DNA from 2 places in the Gordonibacter urolithinfaciens genome. Region 1 is predicted to be linked to the other one. Evidence: predicted binding sites of a transcription regulator. Region 1 holds the regulator's gene; the other holds the start of a gene.
The links. The regulator LexA, encoded in region 1, represses DNA repair genes until DNA is damaged. The targets are predictions, from matches to a motif close to CNAACANNTGTTNG.
Positions count from the first base shown of each region.

Region 2: the regulator LexA is predicted to act here: its motif matches at 1,413-1,426, upstream of uvrA (excinuclease ABC subunit UvrA).

Region 1 is NZ_LT900217.1:39,971-51,349, forward strand. Features, by position in the region: gene BN3560_RS00175 (MerR family transcriptional regulator) at 1-106, opposite strand, end outside; gene dut (dUTP diphosphatase) at 220-666, opposite strand; gene nrdR (transcriptional regulator NrdR) at 666-1,112, opposite strand; gene BN3560_RS00190 (ATP-binding cassette domain-containing protein) at 1,274-2,782, opposite strand; gene lexA (transcriptional repressor LexA) at 3,592-4,230, shown strand; gene hflX (GTPase HflX) at 4,433-5,752, opposite strand; gene miaA (tRNA (adenosine(37)-N6)-dimethylallyltransferase MiaA) at 5,944-6,879, opposite strand; gene miaB (tRNA (N6-isopentenyl adenosine(37)-C2)-methylthiotransferase MiaB) at 6,869-8,266, opposite strand; gene BN3560_RS00220 (stage V sporulation protein S) at 8,275-8,631, opposite strand; gene BN3560_RS00225 (ATP-binding protein) at 8,804-9,889, opposite strand; gene rny (ribonuclease Y) at 9,902-11,379, opposite strand, start outside.
Region 2 is NZ_LT900217.1:3,155,376-3,166,754, forward strand. Features, by position in the region: gene BN3560_RS13565 (PTS sugar transporter subunit IIC/EAL domain-containing protein) at 1-1,248, shown strand, start outside; gene uvrA (excinuclease ABC subunit UvrA) at 1,572-4,454, shown strand; gene BN3560_RS13575 (zinc-ribbon domain-containing protein) at 4,692-4,922, shown strand; gene BN3560_RS13580 (molybdopterin-containing oxidoreductase family protein) at 5,023-7,767, shown strand; gene BN3560_RS13585 (4Fe-4S dicluster domain-containing protein) at 7,764-8,357, shown strand; gene BN3560_RS13590 (TorD/DmsD family molecular chaperone) at 8,423-9,088, shown strand; gene BN3560_RS13595 (MFS transporter) at 9,093-10,397, shown strand; gene BN3560_RS13600 (LuxR C-terminal-related transcriptional regulator) at 10,644-11,379, shown strand, end outside.

The DNA of each region.
Region 1 (11,379 bases):
AAGCCGAGATTCCCGTCAAGGCGACAACGTCGCCGATGCCGTAGATCGGATCGGCTTGCGTAGCCGGGACGTCAACGATCCGGCTATTATGTCCCTCGTCGCCCATAGGCCTCCTCGGAAGTCGACTTGAGTACGGGCTTAGAGTTACTCTAACCAATAACGATTTTAACTTAGAGTAACTCTAAGTGCAATATGAAAGCCTCGACCTATCCGGAACCGCTATGCGCCGATGCCGCTGCTGCCGAACCCGCCGGCGCCCCGATCGGTAGCAGGAAGATCCCCACACGAATCAAACACGGCCTCGGCCACGCGCATGATGACAAGCTGCGCGATACGGTCCCCCCGCTTGACCTCGAAAGGCTCGCGCGGGTCTAGGTTGACGAGGATGGCCTTGATCTCGCCACGGTAGTTGCTGTCGATGAGCCCCGGTGCATTCACGAGCGATACGCCGTGCCTCGCCGCCAACCCGCTGCGCGGCAGGACGAAACCAGCGTAGCCGACCGGAATGGCGACGGCAATGCCGCAGGGCACGAGCTTGCGCTCGAACGGCTGCAGCGTCTCGTCGATCGTCGAGCGCAGGTCGACGGCAGCATCGCCCGCGTAGGCGCAGGCAGGCACCGGAAGTTCGGCATCGAGCGCCTTGAGGGGAATCGCGAGGCGCTCCATCAGCGCAGCCCCTCGAGGGCGGCTGCGAACTCCTCTACGTTTTGGAAGTCCTTGTAGACGCTCGCGAACCGCACGTAGGCAACATCGTCGAGCTTCGCCAGACGCACGAGAACCATATCGCCAAGTTCCTTTGACCTGATCTCGTTGCAGGAGGCGTTGCGAAGCTCGGTTTCAATACTATCGACGAGCGACGCTATCTGCTCGGGTGAGATAGGCCGCTTCCCGCAGGCAATGAGCAGGCCGCGCATGAGCTTCTGGCGGTCATAGGCTTCGGAGGACCCATCCGCCTTGATAACGATGAGCGGGTTCTCGCCCAAACGCTCGTAGGTGGTGAATCGACGGCCGCAATCAAGGCATTCGCGTCGGCGCCGGATAGCCGTGCCATCCTCGGAAGGGCGCGAGTCCACCACTTTTGATTCGGGGTTTCCGCAGGAAGGACAGCGCATGAAAGGCTCCTTTGCTCGATTTTGGATCAGCCTAGCATACAAGATATTGTGCTTCAATCCGCATTGTCGATCCCTGCAAAAAAACCGCCCCCTGCGGAAAGGAGGCGGTCCGAAGCGGGTGTGGATCTCGGCTTCACCGGTGTTCGACCACGGGGAAAAGGTCAAAGCTCCACCCTTACATGGGTGTCGCCGAGCCCTCTCCCTTCGGCACGGCCAACGTCGAACACCCATCGTGTTGCGGTGAGCGCGTCGAGGAAGCGCTCGTCGTGGGACACGAGCATCAGGGCGCAGGGACAATCGGCCAGCACGTCCTGCAAGGCTTCGACAGAGCGTATATCCAGGTGGTTCGTCGGCTCGTCCATGACGATGAGATGCGGTCGTCCTGTCAGGCCCTGCGCCAACAGGAGCTTGCGCACCTCGCCGGGGCTCAAGTCGTCTCCCTCCAAGATGCGTGCCGGCGGCGAATCGAGCCGGGCGACAATGGAGAGCAGGCGCCCGCGCTCTGCCGGCGCGAGAGCCTTCACCGAGGCGAGAAGGGCGCGCGCCCGGTCACTTCCTATCTCTTGCGGGACGTACACCATGCCCTCTTCCGGCATTTGCCGCAGCACTTCGGCAAGCAGCGTCGATTTGCCTGCACCGTTCCTGCCCACCAGGCCGATGCGGTCGGTGTTGCCCACGTACAGCTGCGGATGGTGCAGCATGCGCCCCTCGCCCAGCGTCAGGGACCCGGCCTCGCATCGGACGAGCACCGTGCGCGCGGCGGGCTCGGCTTCCAGGTCGAGCGCACCCTCGTACACCTTGGCGACGCGAACCTCGGCCATGCGCTTCTCTGCACGCTCGACTTTCTTCCCCATCTGCGACGAGAGCCGCCCGGTCTTGCCATCCTGGCCGGAATAGATGGCCAGCTTGATCTTCGCGCGCCCGTCATGGTCGTGCCGGTCGAGATGCCGAGCCGAGCGCCGTGCAGCCGAACGCGCCGCCACCCCGTCTCGACGATTGCTCTCCGTCTTGAGGCGCGCCAGTTCGCGACGGGCATGGGACCGCTCCTCTACGGCAGTCTGGCGGCGTAGGTCTAGCTGCTCCTTCGCCTGAGAGTACGTGCCGGGCACGGTCACAGCACGCCCTCGATCCACGAACACGCACGAGCTCACCAGCCCGTCGAGCAACGCGCGGTCGTGCGAGACGAGAAGGCCCGTCCCGCGATACTCGGCAAGCGCACGCGCCACCAGTTCGCGGGTTTCGGCGTCGAGGTGGTTTGTGGGCTCGTCGAGTGCAAGCAGCACAGGATCGGCTGCGAGGGCACATGCTATCTGGATACGCTTGCACTCGCCATGTGACAGGGTGTCGTAGCGCCATAGCCATGCGTCGTCGATGCCGAGCAGGTAGCGCAGGCGCACGGCCTCGGGGCGGTAGTCGTAGGAGAACTCCTCGAGCCCCGTTGGCGCGACATCGGTCGACTGGGCGCAGAACGATCCTGCGACCTGCGGAGAAACGCTTCCTTTCTGGGGCTCGAGCATCCCGCATACGATCTTGAGCAACGTGCTCTTGCCGGCTCCGTTCGGGCCGACCACGCCGGTCCAGCCGGGCGCGAACACGGCGGATGCGTCATCGAGCGCCAAGGCATCGGCGCCGTCGTAGGTATAGGTAAGATGGCGGGCTGAAACGAACACGGAAGGGCCTCCCTTCGAGAGGCACCGGATTCAATGCTTTTCGCGCTGGCAACCTGGCGCCGATGAGACGGCGAGGCTAGGGATAGGAACATCAAGGAACAGCAACGAAAGCGCACCCGGTGCGGAGCTTGCATGACCTGGCGGGTGCCCGAAGGCTTTCGTTAGAACTTCATGTTCCTTGTCTCCTTCTCGAAGGCCGCATTCACAGCAGCCTGTCTGGGATTTCGGTTCAAAAGGCAGTCTACCACATGGACCTGCAAGGAGGAAGGGTCCTGCGGGGTGGAAAGGCGATGGAACGGCAGCGCCATGGTGGCGAGGATGCCGCGCAGTCACAGAAATGCAGTATCCATGGGCGTTCCGAAGTCGCTAGAAGCTGATGAAAATGCTGAGGAAGGCGAAAACGGAGAAGACGCATCCGGCAAGAGCGCCTTGCCACGGCCTCACACGGCCGTAAGCGCGACCTGCCGCACTGCCATGACGAAGAACCCGCGCCATCTCCGTAGCGCCAAGTCTGCGAGCACGGCACGCAGCAGACGGTACCTGACGCGCGTGCGAATGCTGCAGCGGCGCGCAAGCACCTTGGGAACCGCTCCCTGGAAACTCGATGATAGCCCCGGCTGCGGATACACGGTTGAACTCCGGCTGCAGGGCCGACGTGCCATCGAAGGGGCACCGCATCTCGAAATTCTTCATCTTTCTGCCTCCTAGGCCTTGCGTAGAACCTTTGTTCGCATATATAATAGAACGAACAAAAGTTCATGTCAATACGTATTTAAAACATTTGTTCGTTCAAGGGAAAGGAACGGGGCATGTCCGACAAAGTGACGAAACGCCAGAAGGCGGTGCTCGACTGCATCGAGGAGTGCATCCGCGAGAAGGGCTACGGTCCCACGGTGCGCGAGGTCTGCCAAAGCTTGGGCCTTTCCTCCCCTTCGACAGTCCACGTGCACCTCAAAGCACTCGAGGACAAGGGGCTCATCAAGCGCGATCCCCTCAAGTCGCGTTCCATCGCGCTCACCTATCCGCTTGGCGATGCAGAGAGCACTTCCAACGTCATCAAGCCCAGCTTCAACAAGGTGGTGAACGTGCCGCTCGTGGGCAATGTGGCGGCCGGCTCCCCCATCCTCGCCGAGGAGAACATCACCGACACCATCTCGCTTCCCACCGACATCGTGGGCGATGCACCGTCGTTCCTGCTGTCGGTACGGGGCGAATCGATGATCGAGGCGGGCATCAACGACGGCGACTACGTGGTGGTGAAAGAACAGCCCGTCGCCAACAACGGCGACATCGTCGTGGCCATCATCGACGACGGCGCGACGGTCAAGCGCTTCTACAAGGAATCCGACCATATCCGCCTGCAGCCGGAGAACTCCACGATGGAGCCCATCATCACCACCGACTGCTCCATCGCGGGCAAGGTAGTGGCGGTGTTCCGTCGCCTGTAGGCGACGCCTTGCGGGGCCCTGCCGAAGGAGCGAGACGCCCTGTTGGATTACGGCCCCTGCAGGAGAAACGCCGGCCTTGGGATGAGGGGCGCTCGTTCGTCCCGAGACCGACCGGTGATCCGAGATCGCGTCATCCGGTCGCAAACTACTTGGTTAGAGTTACTCTAACCAAGTAGTTTGCAGCTTTCTGAAAGGGACGTGCCTAACGGTCCTTCTCCGCCACGTAGGGGCGAAACAGGCCGGCAAAGGACGGAGCAGCCAACATGACGAGGTGCGTACCGTCCTCCTCGTGCTTTTCCGACAGGATATGGCAACGCTCGTGCGCGAGGGAGACGAGATCTCCCCGGTTGTAGGGAATCACTATGGCGAGATGCTCGTCCTGCGCCGAGGCGACACGGGCGATATGCCCGACAAGCTCGCTTATGCCCTCCCCTGTTGCCGCCGATACGAATTGGGCCTGTGGATGACGCGCCTTGAGAGCATCGAAATGTTCCTTGTCGAGCAGGTCGCATTTGTTGAATACGAGCACGCGAAGCAAGTCTTGAGCTTCGATCTGCCCGAGCACGTCCTCCACCGCAGCGATCTGCGCCTCGTACTCGTCCGACGACGCATCCACCACATGCAGCACGAGATCGGCTCCCGTGATCTCGTCGAGCGTGGACTTGAACGCCTCGATGAGCGTGGTCGGCAGCTTCTGGATGAACCCGACCGTGTCGGTGACGGTGATCTCGCGCCCTTCGGGCAGCTCGAACTTGCGCGTAGTGGAGTCCAGCGTGGCGAACAGCTTGTCGTAGGCCAGCACGTCCGCGTTCGTCAAGCGGTTGAGCAGGCTCGACTTTCCGGCGTTCGTGTAACCGGCCAGCGCCACTTTGAACATGCCGCTCTCGTAGCGGCTCTCGCGCTGGATGGCGCGTACCTCGGCCAGGTGCTTGAGCTCGCGCTTGATGGACGTGATGCGCTTGCGCACCATGCGACGGTCGACCTCGAGCTGGCTCTCGCCCTCGCCGAAGCGCGAGCCCACGCCGCCGCCCATGCGGTTCGAGGCCAAGTGGGCCCACATGCCGCGCAAACGCGGCAGCAGGTACTCGTTCTGGGCGAGCCGCACCTGCAGGCGGCCCTCCTTGCTGGTGGCATGCAGCGCGAAGATGTCGAGGATGAGCGCCGTGCGGTCGATGACCTTCACTTCCTTGCCGACTACCTTCTCGAGGTTCGACTGCTGCGAGGGCGTGAGCTCGTCGTCGAACACCACGAGATCGGCCGCGTGGGCGCGTGCCAGCTCGGCAACCTCCTCGGCCTTGCCCGAGCCGACGAACGTGCGCGGGTTCGGCGCGTCGAGCTTTTGCGTGGTGACGGCCGCAACGTCGGCGCCCGCCGTGTCCACGAGACGCTCGAGCTCGGCAAGCGACGAGGCCAGCGGCCAGGAGGCGCCGGGGCGGTCGACGCCCACCAGCACGGCCTTCTCGCGGCGCTCTTCGGAAACGGGGATCGCGCCCCGCGTGATTACGGATTCAAATTCAGACATGGAGCCAACCTTTCGAAGCAAGAAGGGACACGCCGGCGCGGATGGCGGCGTGCGGAGACAGTCGGGCGCGGTCGCAACCGCTAGAGAAACGCGTGTGCTGTCTGCATGATAGGTGCTCCGATCTTGAAGGCTCGGCAGGGTCGGCCTGCAGAACCGTATCATACTACAAGCTCGCCCTGCTGCGGAAACGCTCAGGCAACGACGCCTCCCACCAAGGAAAGCGCCTCGGCTGCCTGGGCCGCGGGGTCAGGGTCGGTTGCATCTATCCAGCGGATGCGCCGGTCCTTGCGGAACCAAGTGCGCTGCCGCTTCGCGTAGCGGTGCGTGGCCGTCTTGATGCACGACGCAGCTTCCTCCATCGTCGTCTCCCCCTCGAGGGCGGCGACGACCTCCTTGTACCCGATAGCCTGGGGAGCCGTGATGCCGTCCCGGAATCCGCTCTGCAGTAAACGCGCCACCTCGTCCACGAGCCCGGCGTCGAACATGGCGTCGACGCGCGCGTCGATGCGCGCGTTGAGCGCCGCCGGATCCACGGACAGCCCTATGAAGCATGCCGGCACCAGCTGTGGGATGCTCGCCAGCTTCGCGCGCTGCTCGGCCAGGCTTGTGCCGTCCTCCAACAGCTCGAAGGCGCGCACGACGCGCTTGACGTCGGCGGCGGGCACGATGGCGGCGCTCGCGGGATCGCGCTCGCGCAGCAGCTCCCACAGGGCGTCGGCGCCTTGCTCGCCGGCAAGGCGGTTGTAATACTCGCGCACAGGATTGCCCGTTTGCTCCCCCTTCGGGAACTCGTAGGCGTCGATGGCCGCGCGCACGTACAGGCCGGTGCCGCCGCACAGCACGGCGCGCCTCCCGCGCGCGGCGATGTCCTCGAAGCAGGCGCGGGCGTATTCCTGGAAGAGGGCCGCCGAGTACGGCTCGCCGGGGTCGGCGAGATCGAGGCCGTGGTGGGGCACAAGCCGCTCGTCGGGGGCGAGCTTGCCCGTGCCGATGTCCATGCCGCGGTACACCTGCATGGAATCGGCGCTCACCACCTCGCCATCGAGCGCGAGGGCGACGGCCTGCGCAAGGGCGGACTTGCCCGAGGCTGTGGGGCCGACGATGCAGACGACGGGGTCAGCGCCCATCCGCCGCCTCCGCGGGCGGCACGGCACCGCCCGCCACCTCGCCTGCCAGGTACCACGTCTTCGCCTCGTCGATGCGCACGCGCACCGTGGTACCGGCCAGCTCCTCGATCGAGGCGCCTTCGGGCAGCGGCGCATGCACGGTCTGGTTCTTCGGGCTCTTGCCCGCGAGCAGGCCCGCATCGCGCTTGGAAGCGCCCTCCACCAGCACGTCGACCGTGCTCCCCAGGTCGACCTGGTTCGCCTCGAAGGCCCGCTTCTGCACGAGATCGACCAGACGGTCGAACCGCCCCTGGATCACGTCGCGCGGCGTGGGATCGTCGACCGAGGCGGCAGGCGTGCCCTCGCGCTTGGAGTAGATGAACGTGAACACCTGGTGGTAGCCCACCTCGTCCACAAGGCGGTACGTGTCCTCGAAGTCCTTCGCCGTCTCGCCGGGGAACCCCACGATGATGTCGGTGGAGAGCGCGATCTCCGGCAGCGCCTCGCGCAGCTTGCGCACGAGCTCCAGGTAATGGGCGCGCGTGTAGCGGCGGTTCATGGCGGCGAGCACGGCATCGGAGCCGGACTGCACGGGCAGGTGCAGCGCCGGCATGAGCGAGCGCAGCGTGCCGAACCTGCCGATGACCTCGTCGGTGAGGTCCTTCGGATGGCTCGTCGCGAAGCGCAGGCGCTCGATGCCCGTGGCGTCGAGCGCATCGAGCACGGCCGCGAAGCGGGGCGAGCCGTACAGGTCGCGGCCGTAGGAGTTCACGTTCTGGCCCAGAAGGGTGATCTCCTTCACGCCGGCGGCCACGTAGCCCTCCGCCTCGGCTACGATATCCTCGAGCGGGCGCGACTTCTCTCGGCCGCGCACGTAGGGCACGATGCAGTACGAGCAGAAGTTGTTGCAACCCTGCGCGATGGGAAGCCAAGCGGCCCACGCGTGCTCGCGCGCCGTCGGCAGCTCCGAGGCAAACGACGAGCCGGCGTCGAGCACCTCCACGTGATGGCCCCCCTCGTCGAGCGCCTCTTCCAGCAGTCGCGGAAGCGAGCCCAGGTTGTGCGTGCCGAACACCACGTCCAGGTGCGGCAGCTCATCGACGAGCTTCTGCCCGTCGCGCTGCCCGATGCAGCCGCCCACGGCCACGACGCGCTTGGACAGGGGGGTGCCGGCGCGCAGCGGAGTGTTCTTGAGCGAGGCCACCTGACCGTAGAGGCGCGTGTCGGCGGCTTCGCGCACGCAGCACGTCATGAACACAACGAGGTCGGCATCCTCGATGGCATCGACGGGCAGCGCGCCCAGGCCTTCGAGCATGCCGGCGACGCGCTCGGAATCGTGCTTGTTCATCTGGCAGCCGAACGTGCGGATGCAGAACGCGAGGTTCGTGAACGGGGTATGCGTGTGCATGGCGATCCTCAGTGCGCAGGGGCGGACGGGGCGGCTTCCGCTTCCCCGCCGGCAGCGGGCATGGAGACGCCGCGCGTGTAGCGCGGTTCGACTGCGAAGCGAATGGCCGTGCGGTACTCGCCGTCGATAACGATGTCCGCAAAGGAGGGCACGCAGGCGATCTCGATGCCCACGGGCGACAGGAAACCGCGCGAGATGGCGATGGCCTTCACGGCTTGGTTCACCGCTCCGGCCCCGACGGCCTGTATCTCCACGCCGACGCCGTCCTTCACCATGCCGGCGATGGCTCCGGCCACGGAAGCGGGCGACGATTTCGATGAAACCTTCAGGCAGCCGATGTCCGGCTTGTGCTCGGGTGCGGTCATGCATATCCTTCGTCGTTTGAGTACGTTGCTCGTGCGTTTGGCGTGCGTTCAATATGCGTGCGGCGCCCGCGCGCCGCTTTTTCACGGTACCGTTATTCTAGCTATTAATGGTATGGCGTGCAACCTGCGGATATGGCCGTTCGCCGACCAGGCGGCGCAGCTTATGTGGAACTTAGCGGAGCTTGCTCACGGGGATATGGATGCGGATGCCGTCCTTGCCCACGCGCACCTCGGGCTGCACGTCGGGCTCCAAGTAGTAGCGTTGCGCGACGTCGCGGTACGCGGCGGCCACCTGGCCCGCGAAGTCGTCCAGATCCTCGCGGGCCAGCTTGAGACCCCGCGCGTCTTCGGAGGCGGACGGGGCTGCGGTGCGCGGGGCTGCAGGCTCGGGAGCGTCGTTGCCGATGCGCACGCGGTCGAGCAGAGGGGACAGCGGCGCTATCTCGCCGTCCAGCACGCGGCGCGCCGAACGCTCGGACAGGGCGAGCCCCAGCGACCCGGCTATGCCCGCGAGCTCCGCCGGGTCTGCGGCGAGGGCCAGGCGCTTGCACACGGGCAGCTCGTCGGCATGCCCAAACGCACGCGATGCCGCCGTGAGCGACGAGAGGCCGAACGCGTAGAGCGTGGCCACGACGTCGGTCACGGAGCCCAGGTAGACGGTGCAGTCGCGGCGGCACTCGAGAGCGAACTCGCACACGGTGCGCAGAATGTTCTTCGGCCCCCGCACGGCCACGGTCCCCGCGTCGGTGCGCTCGAAGACGGGAAAGCTGGACTGGTCGGCCTTCTCCCCCACGCGTGCCAGGTCTGTCTCCACGATGAACGAGGAACCCAGACCTGCATCCGAGGCGGCTATGCGCGCCGTCTCGGCGTTCACGGCGATGGAGTACAGGGCCATGCCGCGGCCGTGCACGCCCCACTTGTCCAAGTGCATGGTATCGAGCTTGGAGGTGACGCGCGGCTCGAACACCCGCTCGTGCAGAGCGGGCGGAACGCCGTCGCCGTCGTCCACCATGACGATGCGCCGGCGGCCGCCCTCGCGGGACACGGCCGCGAACACGCTCTTGGCATGGGCGTCGCGCGCGTTGCGCAGCATCTCGATGACGATGTCCTCCGTGGAGCGGATGTCGTGGGCGGCTTGCCGCCGCTCGGCCTCCGCGCTCCTCAAACGGACGAAACCATCCCCGAGGTCTGCCTCGACCCGGAGATGGCTGTCGCCGCTGACGTTCTCTATGAAGGCTTCCAGCGAGCCGTCGGCCATGCCGGGGTCGCCTTACTTCGCGACGCCGACCGCGCGGCTCTCGCGGATGACCACAACCTTCACCTGGCCGGGGTACTGCATCTCGTTCTCTATGCGGTGCGCGATGTCGTGGGCGAGCACGGTCGTGGCGGCCTCGTCCACCACCTCGGGCTCCACCATCACGCGCACTTCGCGACCGGCCTGGATAGCGTAGGTGCGCTCCACGCCCTTGTAGGAGTTCGCGATCTCCTCGAGCTTCTCGAGGCGCTTGATGTAGGCGTCGAGCGTCTCCTTGCGGGCTCCGGGGCGGGCGGCCGACACGGCGTCGGCGGCCTGCACGAGCACGGCGAGCACGCTCGAGGGCTCCACGTCGTTGTGGTGCGCCTCGATGGCATGGACGATGTCCTGCTTCTCGCCGAAGCGGCGCGCCAGGTCGGCGCCGATGACGGCATGGCTGCCCTCGACCTCGTGGTCGACGGCCTTGCCCAGGTCGTGCAAGAGCCCTGCGCGCTTGGCCGGGATGGGGTCGAGCCCCAGCTCCGCAGCCATAACGCCCGAGAGGTAGGCCACCTCGAGCGAGTGGTTCAGCACGTTCTGGCCGTAGGAGGTGCGGTAGCGCAGGCGGCCGAGCGTGCGCACGAGCTCGGGATGCAGGTCGTGGATACCGGTGTCGAAGGCGGCCTGCTCGCCCGCCTCCTGCACGCGCTGGTTCACGAACGCCTCGGCCTTGCCGAACATCTCCTCGATGCGCGCCGGATGGATGCGCCCGTCGGCCACGAGGTTCTCCATGGTCACGCGGCCTATCTCGCGGCGCACCGGGTCGAAGCACGAGATGGTCACGCACTCCGGGGTGTCGTCGATGATGAGGTTCGTGCCGGTGAGCTGCTCGAACGAGCGGATGTTGCGGCCCTCGCGCCCGATGATGCGGCCCTTGAGGTCATCCGACGGGATATGGATGGCGCTCACCGTGTTCTCGGCGGAGTGGTCGGCCGCCACGCGCTGGATGGCCAGGCTCAGGATGGAGCGGGCCTTCTTGTCGGCCTCGGCCTTCGTGCGGGCCTCGGAGTCGCGGATGATGGCGGCGGACTCGTGCACGACCTCGTCCTTGAGGGTGTCGAGCAGCTCGGCTTTCGCCTCCTCCGGCGTCATGCCGGCCACGCGCTCCAGGCGGCGGTCGATCTCCCGGGCAGCTTCCTCGAGGTCGCGCTCGCGACGGTCGAGCTGGCCCTGCTGGGACGATATCTGATGCTCGCGGGCGTCGAGCGACTCCACGCGGCGATCGAGCGACTCCTCGCGCTGCGACACGCGGTTCTCCGCGGCGCGCACCTCGCGCATGCGCTCCTTGTTCTCGGCCTGGGCCTCCTGCTTCAGCTTCAGGACCTCGTCCTTGGCTTCGACGATGGCCTCGCGACGCAGTGTTTCGGCTTGTCGTTTCGCGTCGGCAACCACGGTCTCGGCCTCTTGCGCCGCACGTTTCGCGGACGAGCTGGCCAGGAAGCGGGCACCGACGA
Region 2 (11,379 bases), 3.1 Mb from region 1:
CTGCTGTTCGGCCGCCGCAGGAGCGCGCGGCGGCTCTCGGCGTTCGCGGCCGTGCCCATGTGCTTCAACATATCCGAGATCATGCTGTTCGGGCTGCCGGTGGTGTGGAACCCGGCGCTGTTCGTGCCGTTCATCGCGGTGCCCCTGGTGAACATGGTGGTGTCGTACGCAGCCATGGCGGCCGGGCTCGTGCCGCCCGTGGTGGTGGACGTGTCGTGGACCACGCCGCCTCTCGTGGGCGGCTGGGTGGCCACGGGCTCGCCCGCCGGCGCGGTGCTGCAGCTCGCGTGCATCGTGTTGGGCACGGTGCTCTACCTGCCGTTCCTACGCCGCTACGAGCGGTTGGCCGACGCCCACGCGCGGGTGCAGTACGATGCCCTGCTCTCGTCGTTCCAGGACGACGAGCGCGCCGGGCGCTCGGTCGAGCTCGTGACGGCCGCGGGCTCGCTGGGCGCGGTGGCCCGCTCGCTCGCCGAGGACGTGCGGGCCGCCGTGGACGCGGGGGCCTTCGAGCTGCGCTACCAGCCGCAGTTCGACGCTGACGGCCGCGCGGTTGGCGCGGAGGCCCTGCTTCGCATGGAGCACCCCGTGTACGGCTGGCTCTACCCGCCGCTCGTCATCGAGCTGGCACGCGAGGCCGGTGCGGGCGGCGAGCTCGAGCGCGCCGTGTTCGAGCGGGCGCTGGCCGACGCGCAGGCTGCGGAGGCGCTCGCGCATGCGGGCGAGCTCGATGCGGGTTTCAGCGTGAGCGTAAACGCCACGGCCACGATGCTGCAGGACGAGGCGGCCGTCGGCTTCGTCATCGACGCCTTCCGCGCCCGCGGGCTCGATGCCGGCCGCGTGGTGGTGGAGGCCACCGAGCGCGAGGCGCTGCTGTGGGACGCGGGCGCGCACGACCTGCTGCGCCGCGTTGCGGACGCGGGCATGCCGCTGGCCATCGATGACTTCTCCATGGGCCGCACCTCGTTTCAGTACCTCGAGACGAGCGTGTTCTCCGTGGTTAAGCTCGACGGGACCATTGCCAAGGGCGTCATGGAGAACGAGCGCTACGCCGAGATCGTCTCGTCCATCGCCGACCTCTCCGAGCACCTGGGCTTCACGGTTCTGGCCGAGTACGTGGAGACGGCCGAGCAGCGCGACGTGCTGAAGACGCTCGGCTGCTCCTACTTCCAAGGCTACCTCTACGCGCCCGCGCTGCCCTTCGACGAGATGGTGGAGCGCGCACGGCTGACGGGAACGCTCCGTTAGGGGGAACTTCTCTTTCGGGGTAGATGATTCAGGATGATGCGTCATCCCGCGCCCTGCGTCACCCTCGCGGCTGAACTAGAGGGCAGTGCCGCTGCCCCCCCCTCCCGGCACGCTGCAGCATTGGAAAGCGAACGAATTGTGCGCATCGTTTGAACGCTGGAACACGAACGTATGTTTTCGCTGGCTCTTTCCGCGCGCTGCGCTAGAATGAACGATTGCACGGAAATGATAGTTTCCCGGTAGCCTAATTTGCGACCCACGGCACGCGACGCCGGGGCACGGCTGCCGGCTGCGGATGCGCAAGAGAAAGAGCGATAAGCCACATGGGACAGAACGCCATCGTCATCAAGGGTGCCCGCGAGCACAACCTCAAGGACATCGACCTCATCATCCCGCGCGACGAGCTCGTGGTCATCACGGGTCTGTCAGGCAGCGGCAAGTCGAGCCTCGCGTTCGACACGATGTACGCCGAGGGCCAGCGCCGCTACGTGGAGAGCCTCTCCAGCTACGCGCGCATGTTCTTGGGGCAGATGAGCAAGCCGGAACTGGACAGCATCGACGGCCTGTCACCGGCCGTTTCAATCGACCAGAAGACCACGAGCAAGAACCCGCGTTCCACCGTGGGCACCACCACCGAAATATACGACTACCTGCGCCTGCTGTTCGCTCGCGTGGGCGTGCCTCACTGTCCCGAGTGCGGGCGCGTCATTCGCAAGCAGACCACCGACCAGGTGACCGACGAGATACTGGCGCTCGCTCCCGATGCGAAGGCCATCATCATGGCCCCGGTCGTCACCGGACGCAAGGGCGAGTTCGCGAAGCTGTTCGCCGACCTGCAGAAGGAGGGCTTCAGCCGCGTGCGCATCGACGGCGAGATCGTGAAGCTCGAGGCCGAGCCGCTCACGCTCAACAAGAAGATCAAGCACTTCATCGACGTGGTGGTGGACCGCGTGCAGCTGAAGGAGAGCGCCACGAGCCGCATTGCCGAGGCGGTGGAGCTGGCCACGAAGCTGGCCGACGGGCGCGTGCTCGTGCAGGTGCTGGGCGAGGACGGGCAACCGCTCGGCGAGGGCGGCGGCAAGTCGAGCGGCGCTACGGGTGGCCTCGGCGCCGGCGAGCATATCTTCTCGCTCGCGCTTGCCTGCCCCGAGCACGGCCATTCCATGGACGAGCTGCAGCCGCGCGACTTCTCGTTCAACGCCCCCTACGGTGCCTGCCCGGACTGCCTCGGCATCGGCAGCCGCGAGGAGGTGGATCCCTCTCTCGTGGTGCCCGACCCCTCGCTCACGCTGGCCGAGGGCGCCATCGCGCCGTTCAAGACGGGCAACTACTACCCGCAGGTGCTGCGCGCCGTGGCCAAGCACATGGGCACCGACGAAAACACGCCCTGGGAGGACATGCCGAAGAAGGCCACCGACGCGTTGCTCTACGGCCTGGGCGACGACAAGGTGCGCGTGGACTACGTGACCGTGGACGGGCGCGAGACGTACTGGTACATCGAGTGGGAAGGGGCGCTCGCCGCCGTGCAGCGCCGCTACCAGGAGGCCCAGTCCGACAACCAGCGCGAGAAGCTGTCGGAGTACTTCGCCATCGTGCCGTGCCAGACGTGCGGCGGCAAGCGCCTGAAGCCGGAGATCCTGGCCGTGACGGTGGGCGGCAAGTCCATCCACGATGTCACCGAGATGAGCGCGGCCGATTCGCTCGACTACTTCGAGGGCCTGGCCTTTCACGGCTCCGAAGAGCATATCGCCGGTCCCATCGTGAAGGAGATCAAGGCGCGCCTGCGCTTCCTGGTGGACGTGGGCTTGGACTACCTCACGCTCGAGCGGGCCACGGCCACGCTCTCGGGCGGCGAGGCGCAGCGCATCCGCCTGGCCACGCAGATCGGCGCGGGCCTCATGGGCGTGCTCTACATTTTGGACGAGCCGTCCATCGGCCTGCACCAGCGCGACAACGAGCGGCTCATCGCCACGCTGGAGCGCCTGCGCGATTTGGGCAACACCGTCATCGTGGTCGAGCACGACGAGGACACCATCCGCAGCGCCGACTACGTCATCGACATGGGCCCGGGCGCGGGCGAGCACGGCGGCGAGGTGGTGGCGGCCGGCAAGCCCGACGAGATCGTGAGATTCGAGGGCTCGCTCACGGCCGACTACCTTTCGGGCCGCCGCACCATCCCCGTCCCGGAGAAGCGCCGCAAGCCGCGGCGCGGGTCGCTCAAGCTCACGGGCGCCTCGGAGAACAACCTGAAGAACCTGACGCTGGAGGTTCCCTTCGGCACGCTCACCGTGGTCACGGGCGTGTCGGGCTCGGGCAAGAGCTCGCTGGTCACCGACACGCTGGCACCGGCGCTCGCGAACCGCGTGAACCATGCGCACCGCCGCTCCGGCAAGTACAAGAAGATCACCGGCCTGGACAAGATCGACAAGGTCATCAACATCGACCAGAGCCCCATCGGGCGCACGCCGCGCTCGAACCCGGCCACCTACATAGGCCTCTGGGACGACATCCGGGCGCTGTTCGCCAGCACGCAGGAGTCGAAGGCGCGCGGCTACGGGCCGGGGCGCTTCTCCTTCAACGTGAACGGCGGCCGCTGCGAGGCCTGCAAGGGCGACGGCCAGATCAAGATCGAGATGCACTTCCTGCCCGACATCTACGTGCCCTGCGAGGTGTGCGGCGGCGCGCGCTACAACCGCGAGACGCTGCAGGTCACGTACCGCGGCAAGAACATCGCCGAGGTGCTGGACATGACCGTGGACGACGCGCTGGCCTTCTTCGAGAACATCCCCGGCATCAAGCGCAAGCTGCAGACGCTGCACGACGTGGGTCTGGGCTACATCCGCCTGGGGCAGCCCGCCACCACGCTTTCGGGCGGCGAGGCGCAGCGCGTGAAGCTGTCGAGCGAGCTGCAGCGCCGCCAGACCGGCAAGACGTTCTACATCCTGGACGAGCCCACCACCGGCCTGCACTTCGAGGACGTGCGCCAGCTCTTGGAGGTGCTGGAGCGCCTGGTGGACGCCGGCAACACGGTGCTCGTCATCGAGCACAACCTGGACGTCATCAAGTGCGCCGACCGTATCATCGACCTGGGACCCGAGGGCGGCGACCGCGGCGGCACCATCGTGGCCCAGGGCACCCCCGAGGAAGTGGCCGAGGTCGAGGGCAGCTACACGGGAGCCTTCGTGAAGAGGATGCTGGAGGCGTAGGCTCCCCGGCGCACGCCGTCCCCGTTCGGACGGCACGCTGGCAACAGAAGAAAACGAAGCGGCGAGCGCCTGGCGCTCGCCGCTTCGTTTTCTGCGGCGCAGCAACGCTTCCGCAGGGCCCCGTCGTCTTCAAGGAAAGATCACCACCCCTTGTCACGTGTTTCCGGTGGTTTCAGATGCCCGGGCGCTTCCTATACTTTCTCGACAGGAGGACAGCAATCGAGAAAGGAGGAGACCATGTGCTTCAGACCTGCAGACGTGAAGGCCCAGGCCAATACCTGCCGCAAGTGCGGCGCGGACAATTTGGAGTATGCGGCTATCTGTGAGAAGTGCGGGGCCGAGCTCGAAGGGCCCGACGCCGCCGCCCCGGGGTTCGCCGCCCCGGCAGGTGCACCCAAGGCACCAGGCGCGCCGAAAGCGCCGAGCGCCCCGAAGGCACCGGGCGCGCCGTCGGCTCCGATGGGGTGATTGCATCCCGCCTCGGAAGGCCTGTCGGCATAGCACCGGCGAGGGCCCGCTGCGGGGCGCCGCATCGCAAGGCAAGCGATCGAAACACGAGGAACGGAGGATGAGAAACGTGGAGAATGCTCAGACAGGCACCGAAGGCGAGACGAGGAAAGTCTATGCCGGCTGCCGATCCTGCCACCTGAACTGCCCTGTGTGGGTGACGGTGAAGGACGGGCGCGCCGTCAAGGTCGAGGGCGACCCGAAGCTCGGTCCGCCCAACATGGGCAAGGCATGCGTGAGGGCCTCGGAGGCCATCCAGTTCGAGTACAGCCCGACGCGCCTGCGCTACCCCCTGAAACGAGCGGGGAAGCGCGGCGAGGGGAAGTGGGAGCGCGTCTCATGGGATCAAGCCGTGGACGAGATCGCAGCCAAGATCCATGAGATGGTGGAGAAGCACGGCGCGGAGACGTTCGTGCTCCCGGGACGCACCGGGCGCCATGACATGGGTTGGGTCGCCCACCGCATCGCCCGGACCATCGGCACCCCCAACAACTACTACGGGGCCATCCAGGTTTGCTACCTGCCGCAGTTCCACGAGCAGGTCAACTACGGGTTCTACACGGCGACCGGCGGCGGCTCGGCTGCGACGAAATGCCACGTGAGCTTCTCCGCCGAGCAGGCCTACGCGTGGCCGATCCAGGCGCAGACCATCATGGCGAACAAAGAGAACGGCATGAAGCTCATCGTCGTGGATCCCGTCCAGGGAGTCTATGCCAGCAAGGCGGACGAGTGGGTCCCCGTGCGTCCCGGCACCGACGTCGGCTTGATCATGGGCATGGCGAAGGTGATCATCGACAAGGGCCTCTACGACAAGGACTACGTCGTGCGCTGGAGCAACGCCCCCTTCCTGGTGCGGGGCGACACGGGCGGTTTGCTGCTTGAGAGCGACATCGTGGAGGGCGGCAGCGACAAGCGCTTCATGGTGTGGGACGAGAAGGAGGACCGCCTGAAGTACTGGGACGCCGAGGAGATCCAGTGGGAGGGCGGCCCCTCCGGCAAGGCCCATTACGACCATCTGGTGGAGCTGTTCGAAAAGAACAAGACCTCGACCGAGAAGTCGCCGGCGGCCGACCTGCCCGACTCCATCATGCCCGCGCTGTTCGGCGAGCACGAGGTGGAGCTCTGCACGCGCGGAGGAAAGATCACCTGCATCCCGGCCTTCCAGATGCTCGCGAACAACGTCGCGGAATGGACGCCCGAGCACACCGAGTCGATCACGGGCGTTCCCGCCGACCAGGTGGAGCGCGTGGCCACGATGATCGGCACGCTCAAACCCGTCGACATCAACCAGGGCATGCAGTACATGTCCACGAACGTCTCGCAGTACGTGAACGCCATCAACGTGCTGAAGATCATCACCGGCAGCGTGGACGTGGCGGGCGGCAACGTGCTCGGCGCCTTCTACCCGGTGACGCCGCACGCCTTCCCCAGCGAACTCGACCTTTCCTGGGCCGACGGGCTGCCCTTGGAGCAGAAGCGCAAGCGCCTCGGCTACTACACGCACCGGGTGGGCTGCGGCTACGCCTGGGAGGAGATGGTGAAGTGGCAGCCTATCCGCCCGCAGAACGCCGACGGCGCCATGCTGTTCCCCGACCTCACGAGCGTCATGGAGGCGGCGGAGACGGGCCGTCCCTATCCCGTGCACGGCATCATAGCCATCTCGTCCAACTGGCTCATGCACGATCCCACCCTCGCGCGCTGGCTCAAGCTGCTCGAGGACGAGACGAAGATCGAGCTGCACGTGGTCACGGACGTGGTCATGACCCCGACGGCCGAGATGGCGGACTATGTGCTGCCCGCCGTCACCTGGATGGAGCGCAACTTCCTCAACTTCGGCACCGGCGGCGGCTCGAGCCCGCTGCACCAGGCCTACAACAAGGCCGTCGAGCCCCTCTGCGAGGCGCGCCACGACTACGATTTCGGCGCGATGCTCTCCAAGGCGCTTGGCAAGTACGACAAGCGCTACGTTGAGGGCCGCCTCAACCACGAGTGGACCAACCACTGGGCGGGGGAGTACGGGAAGTTCTGGCCCGCCGACACCATCGACGGACAGCGCGACCTCCTGTCCCGCGAGTTTTTGGGCATGCCGTTCGAGGACGTGCTCAAGCGCCGCGTGGTGGCGGTCCCCGGTGCCGACACGCCGCCGTCCACGGAGCGCTTCCTGATAGCCGGGAAGTTCCCCACCGACACGGGCAAGGCGAACCTGTTCTCGACGATCCACCAGAAGTGCGGCTACCCGCCCCTGCCGGTGTACGTCGAGCCGGCCGAGTCCCTGCTGTCGCGCCCCGACCTCGCAAAGGACTATCCGCTGGTTGGATCGTACGGCAAGCGGCAGGCGGGCTTCTTCCACTCGGAGTTCCGCCAGCTGCCTTGGACGCGAGAGATGACGAGGACGCCCGACGTGTTCATCAACCCGGAGACGGCCGCGCAGTTCGGCGTCGCCGAGAACGACTGGATATGGGTGGAGTCCCCGCCCACGGGAGGGCGCGCCCCCTACAACAAGATCATGGGCAAGGTGTCGTTCAGGTTCATGGTCGCTCCCGGCATTGTCTCGTACTCCCAGCACGCGTGGTGGCGTCCCGAGAAGACCGTGGAGGAGGAGCTGCACGGTGCCTTCGAGTGGAACACCGAGGCCCTGATCGAGGTGGAGAACAACTGCCCCGAGACCGGATCGGGCGGGTACCGCTCGCAGATATGCCGTATCTACAAGGCAACCGAGGAGGATATCGCGCGCTACCGGCCCGAGATCACGCGCGAACAGCTCGAGGCGCTCATGCCCATGACCCCGGAGGAGTGTGCAAAATGACGCAGCTAGGTTTGGTCGTATCCCTTGACCGTTGCATGGACACGCGCGGCTGCATGGGGGCGTGCAAGCAGGAGAACAACGTCGACCTCGGCGCGTTCTGGGTACGCACGTACACCTCCACCACCGGCGGGTTCCCCGATGCGGAGACGTACTTCATCCCGGTGATGTGCCAGCATTGCAGAAAGCCCTCCTGCGTTCCGGCCTGTCCCGAGCAGGCGATACGCAAGCGCGAGGACGGAATCGTCGTCATCGACACGGCACCTTGCGCCGCCTGCGGGGGGAAGGAGTGCATGGACGCCTGCCCCTACGGCGCCATCAGCTACAACGAGCGCGACAACACGGTGGGGAAGTGCGATATGTGCGCTGCCCGCGTGGACCAGGGGCTCGCTCCCGCCTGCGCGTTCGCCTGCAACTCGAACGCGTGGATGTTCGGGGACGTGGACGATCCCGAGAGCGGTATATCGCAGGTTCTCGCAGCGATGGGCGACAACGTCCACCAGCTCAAGCCGGAGACGGGCAACGAGCCCTCCTGTTACTACCTATTGAGCTCGAAGCGGTGGCAGGACATGGACGGGCTGCGCGCCCGCTAGCAGGCACGCCGGCAGGCCGGGGCCTCTGCCCCGGCCTGCCGGGAAACAGGGAAGGAGGGGCTTCGATGGAGAACCATGATGCCCTCGGGGAAGGTTTTTGCAAAGCTCAGGCCGAGCGTCTGAGCCTGCTCGCCCGGATATTCTGGAACGTCGCCGACCGCGAGGCGCTGGAATCGCTCGATCTCGCCCCGTTCGACGGCATGGGAGAGGCCGTCGAACGGGCGAGGGAGGGCGTCGAGCGGGACCGGAGGCGCGCGCTCGCCGACGACGGCGCGGCGCGCGACCTGAGGGTGGAGTACACGGCCCTGTTCGCGAGCTCGCGGCTGGGCGCGCCCCTGCCCTACGAGTCGCTGTATGCCGACGGAGGGGGCCTTCTCATGCAGGGGGCCCGCGACGAGGTGCGCGAGCTGTATCGGGCGGGCGGTTACGCTGCGGGGCAGGAGGACGGCGAGCCGGAGGACCATCTTTCGAACGAGCTGCGCTTCCTCGCCTTCCTGTACGATCGGGCACGCCTCGCCCAGGAGGCGGGGCGGGACGCGGAGAGGGACGGGGCGCTGTTGGAGGCCTCGGCGTTCAAGGAAGCGCATCTGGCCAGATGGGTCCCTTTTTTCTGCGACCGCGCGTCCGCTACGGCCGAATCCGATTTTTACCGAAGCATCCTGGTCCTTCTGAGGTCGTGCGTGTGCGATCGGGCCTCTTGCCAGGATAGTGCTCACCCAGAGAGGGGATGATATCGTGTCAGAAAAAGCAAAGGGGAAGTTCTTCACCCAAGGTTGGATCCAGGTGTTCCTCGTTTTCATCGTCTGCATCGTCACGCAGGGGTTCGGGCTGTACTCGTTCAGCATGCTCCGCATTCCCATGACGGAGATGCTGGGAGCCGAGGCCTCCGTCGTGAGCCTGGGATTCTCGGTGTACCTCGTGGTGTCGGGGGTCGCCGGTCTCGCCGTGAACGGCCTGGTCTCCCGTATCGGCATCAAGGGATGCCTGCTGATCGCCGCGGTCATGTACTCGGGCGGGTTCCTGATACTCGGCTTCGTCGACTCGCTGTGGATGGTGTTCTTGGCGTACGCCGTCATGGGCATCGGCAACGGATGCGGCGGCTTCGTGCTCATCACGTCGATACCGGCGAACTGGTTCGTCAAGCGTCGCGGCCTCGCGACCGGCATCACGCTCTGCGCGACGTTCCCCGCCTCGCTCATCACCACGAACCTGGTTGCCGTGCTGGCCGCCGCCGGCAGCTGGCAGAACGCCCCGCTGATCTTGGGCCTCATCTCGTTCGTCGTGCTTCTGGTCTCGGCGTTCCTCATCAAGTTCCGCCCGCAGGACGTCGGCCTGTACCCCGACGGGATGACCGAGGAGGAGGCGGCGCAGGTGAAGAGCGAGGAGACCGCCGGCGCGGTCAAGGTGGTCGGACTCAACCGCTCGCAGGCGGTGAAGACCTTCACGTTCTGGGCCATCATATTCAGCTTCGGCCTGATCGGCATCGGCGAGCAGGGCGTGTTCCAGAACTTCCCCACCTACATCGTCTACACCGGGTTCGACTTGGCGACGGCCGGCGTGTTCATGACGTTCCTCTCCATCGCGGGCTGTGTGGGCAAGCTCCTGTCCGGCTACTTCATCGACCGGATCGGGCCGCGCATCACCTACGTCGTGGTCAACGTGCTCGCCGCCTGCGGCCTTCTGCTCATCGTGCTCTTCGGCGCCAACGTCGCGGTGCTCTACATCGGCGGCTTCTTCTTCGGCGCCGCCCTGAGCTCGGCGCCCGTGTGCTTCACGTCTGCCGTGTCCAAGTACCTGGGCCCCGCCTACTTCGCCGCCCTCTACAGCATCGCGTTTTTGGCGAAGACCGTCATGGACGCCATCGGCGTCCCCGCGCTCGCAGCGGTGGGCGGCTCGGCCTTCGGCTGGGACGGCGCGCTGATCGTCGGCGCCGCGTTCATCCTCGTGTCGGCTGCGTTCATGCTGTTCGGCGCCAAGAAGAGCAAGGAGCTGACGAAGATGGAGGAGGACGCCGTCAAGGAGCTGGGAGAGAGGGCGTAGGCCGACGCGCTTTCCATCCAACAACCTCGCGCAGCGGTTGCGGGCGGGTGTCGCCGACTTGCGGTCGGCACCCGCCCTTTTCTATCCATGACCGAAATACGCGGCAAAAGGTGTGGTAGAATCCTGAAAAAAGGTTCGGGTAAAGACGAACGGCCTTTCCGCCGCTATGAAGCGAACACCCGGCATGTCGGGGAAAGCCGGTGGGAAACGCAGGGTTTGCACGAAGGAGTCAGCGAGGCTCGGCTTATGGAGAACCTTTCCGCATTGCGAACGGATCCCGGCGTATTCCCCTCGACGAAGCTCCGCGCCCCGCGCCTTCCCAACCGCCTCTACCCGCTTGGCGAGCTTTACGAGCTGGTGGAAAGGGCCTTAGACAAGAACTCGCTCATCCTCGCGGCCCCTGCCGGCTGCGGCAAGACCTCGCTCGTCGCCGCCTGGGAAAGGCATGCGAGGCAGTCCGAGGACGGTACGCCGACGAGCGTCTCGTGGGTCAGGCTCGATGCCGACGACAGCGATTACGCGCGGTTCTGCAGCCTGCTCCTTGCCGGTTTGGAGGCTTTCGTCCCGGACGTGCGGCAGCAGTTTTGCGAGGTGCTGGGGGACGGCGGGCCGGATGCGGTTCCGGGCGCCCTGGTAGTCGCCATCGAACGTGCCGGCCTGCCGGCGGCTTGCGGCAGGAACGTGCTCGTACTCGACAACTTCGAGGCTGCGAGCAACGGCCCGGTCGACCGCCTCGTCAGCTATCTCATCGCCTACATGCCGGCCGGGTACAAGCTCGTTGTGTGCAGCCAGGAAGCGCCCTCTCTCTCAGCAGCGAGCCCGGTCCCGGATTTCGACGACATGGCCGCGCTCGTCACTGCGGAGCAGCTCGTGCTGGACGATAAGGCGGCCGCGGGGTTCCTCCGTTCCTCTCTCGGGGAGGAGGCAGGGGTGCCCGAGAGCATCCTCGGCTCGGCGGTCCGGGCGGCCGGCGGTCGGCTTC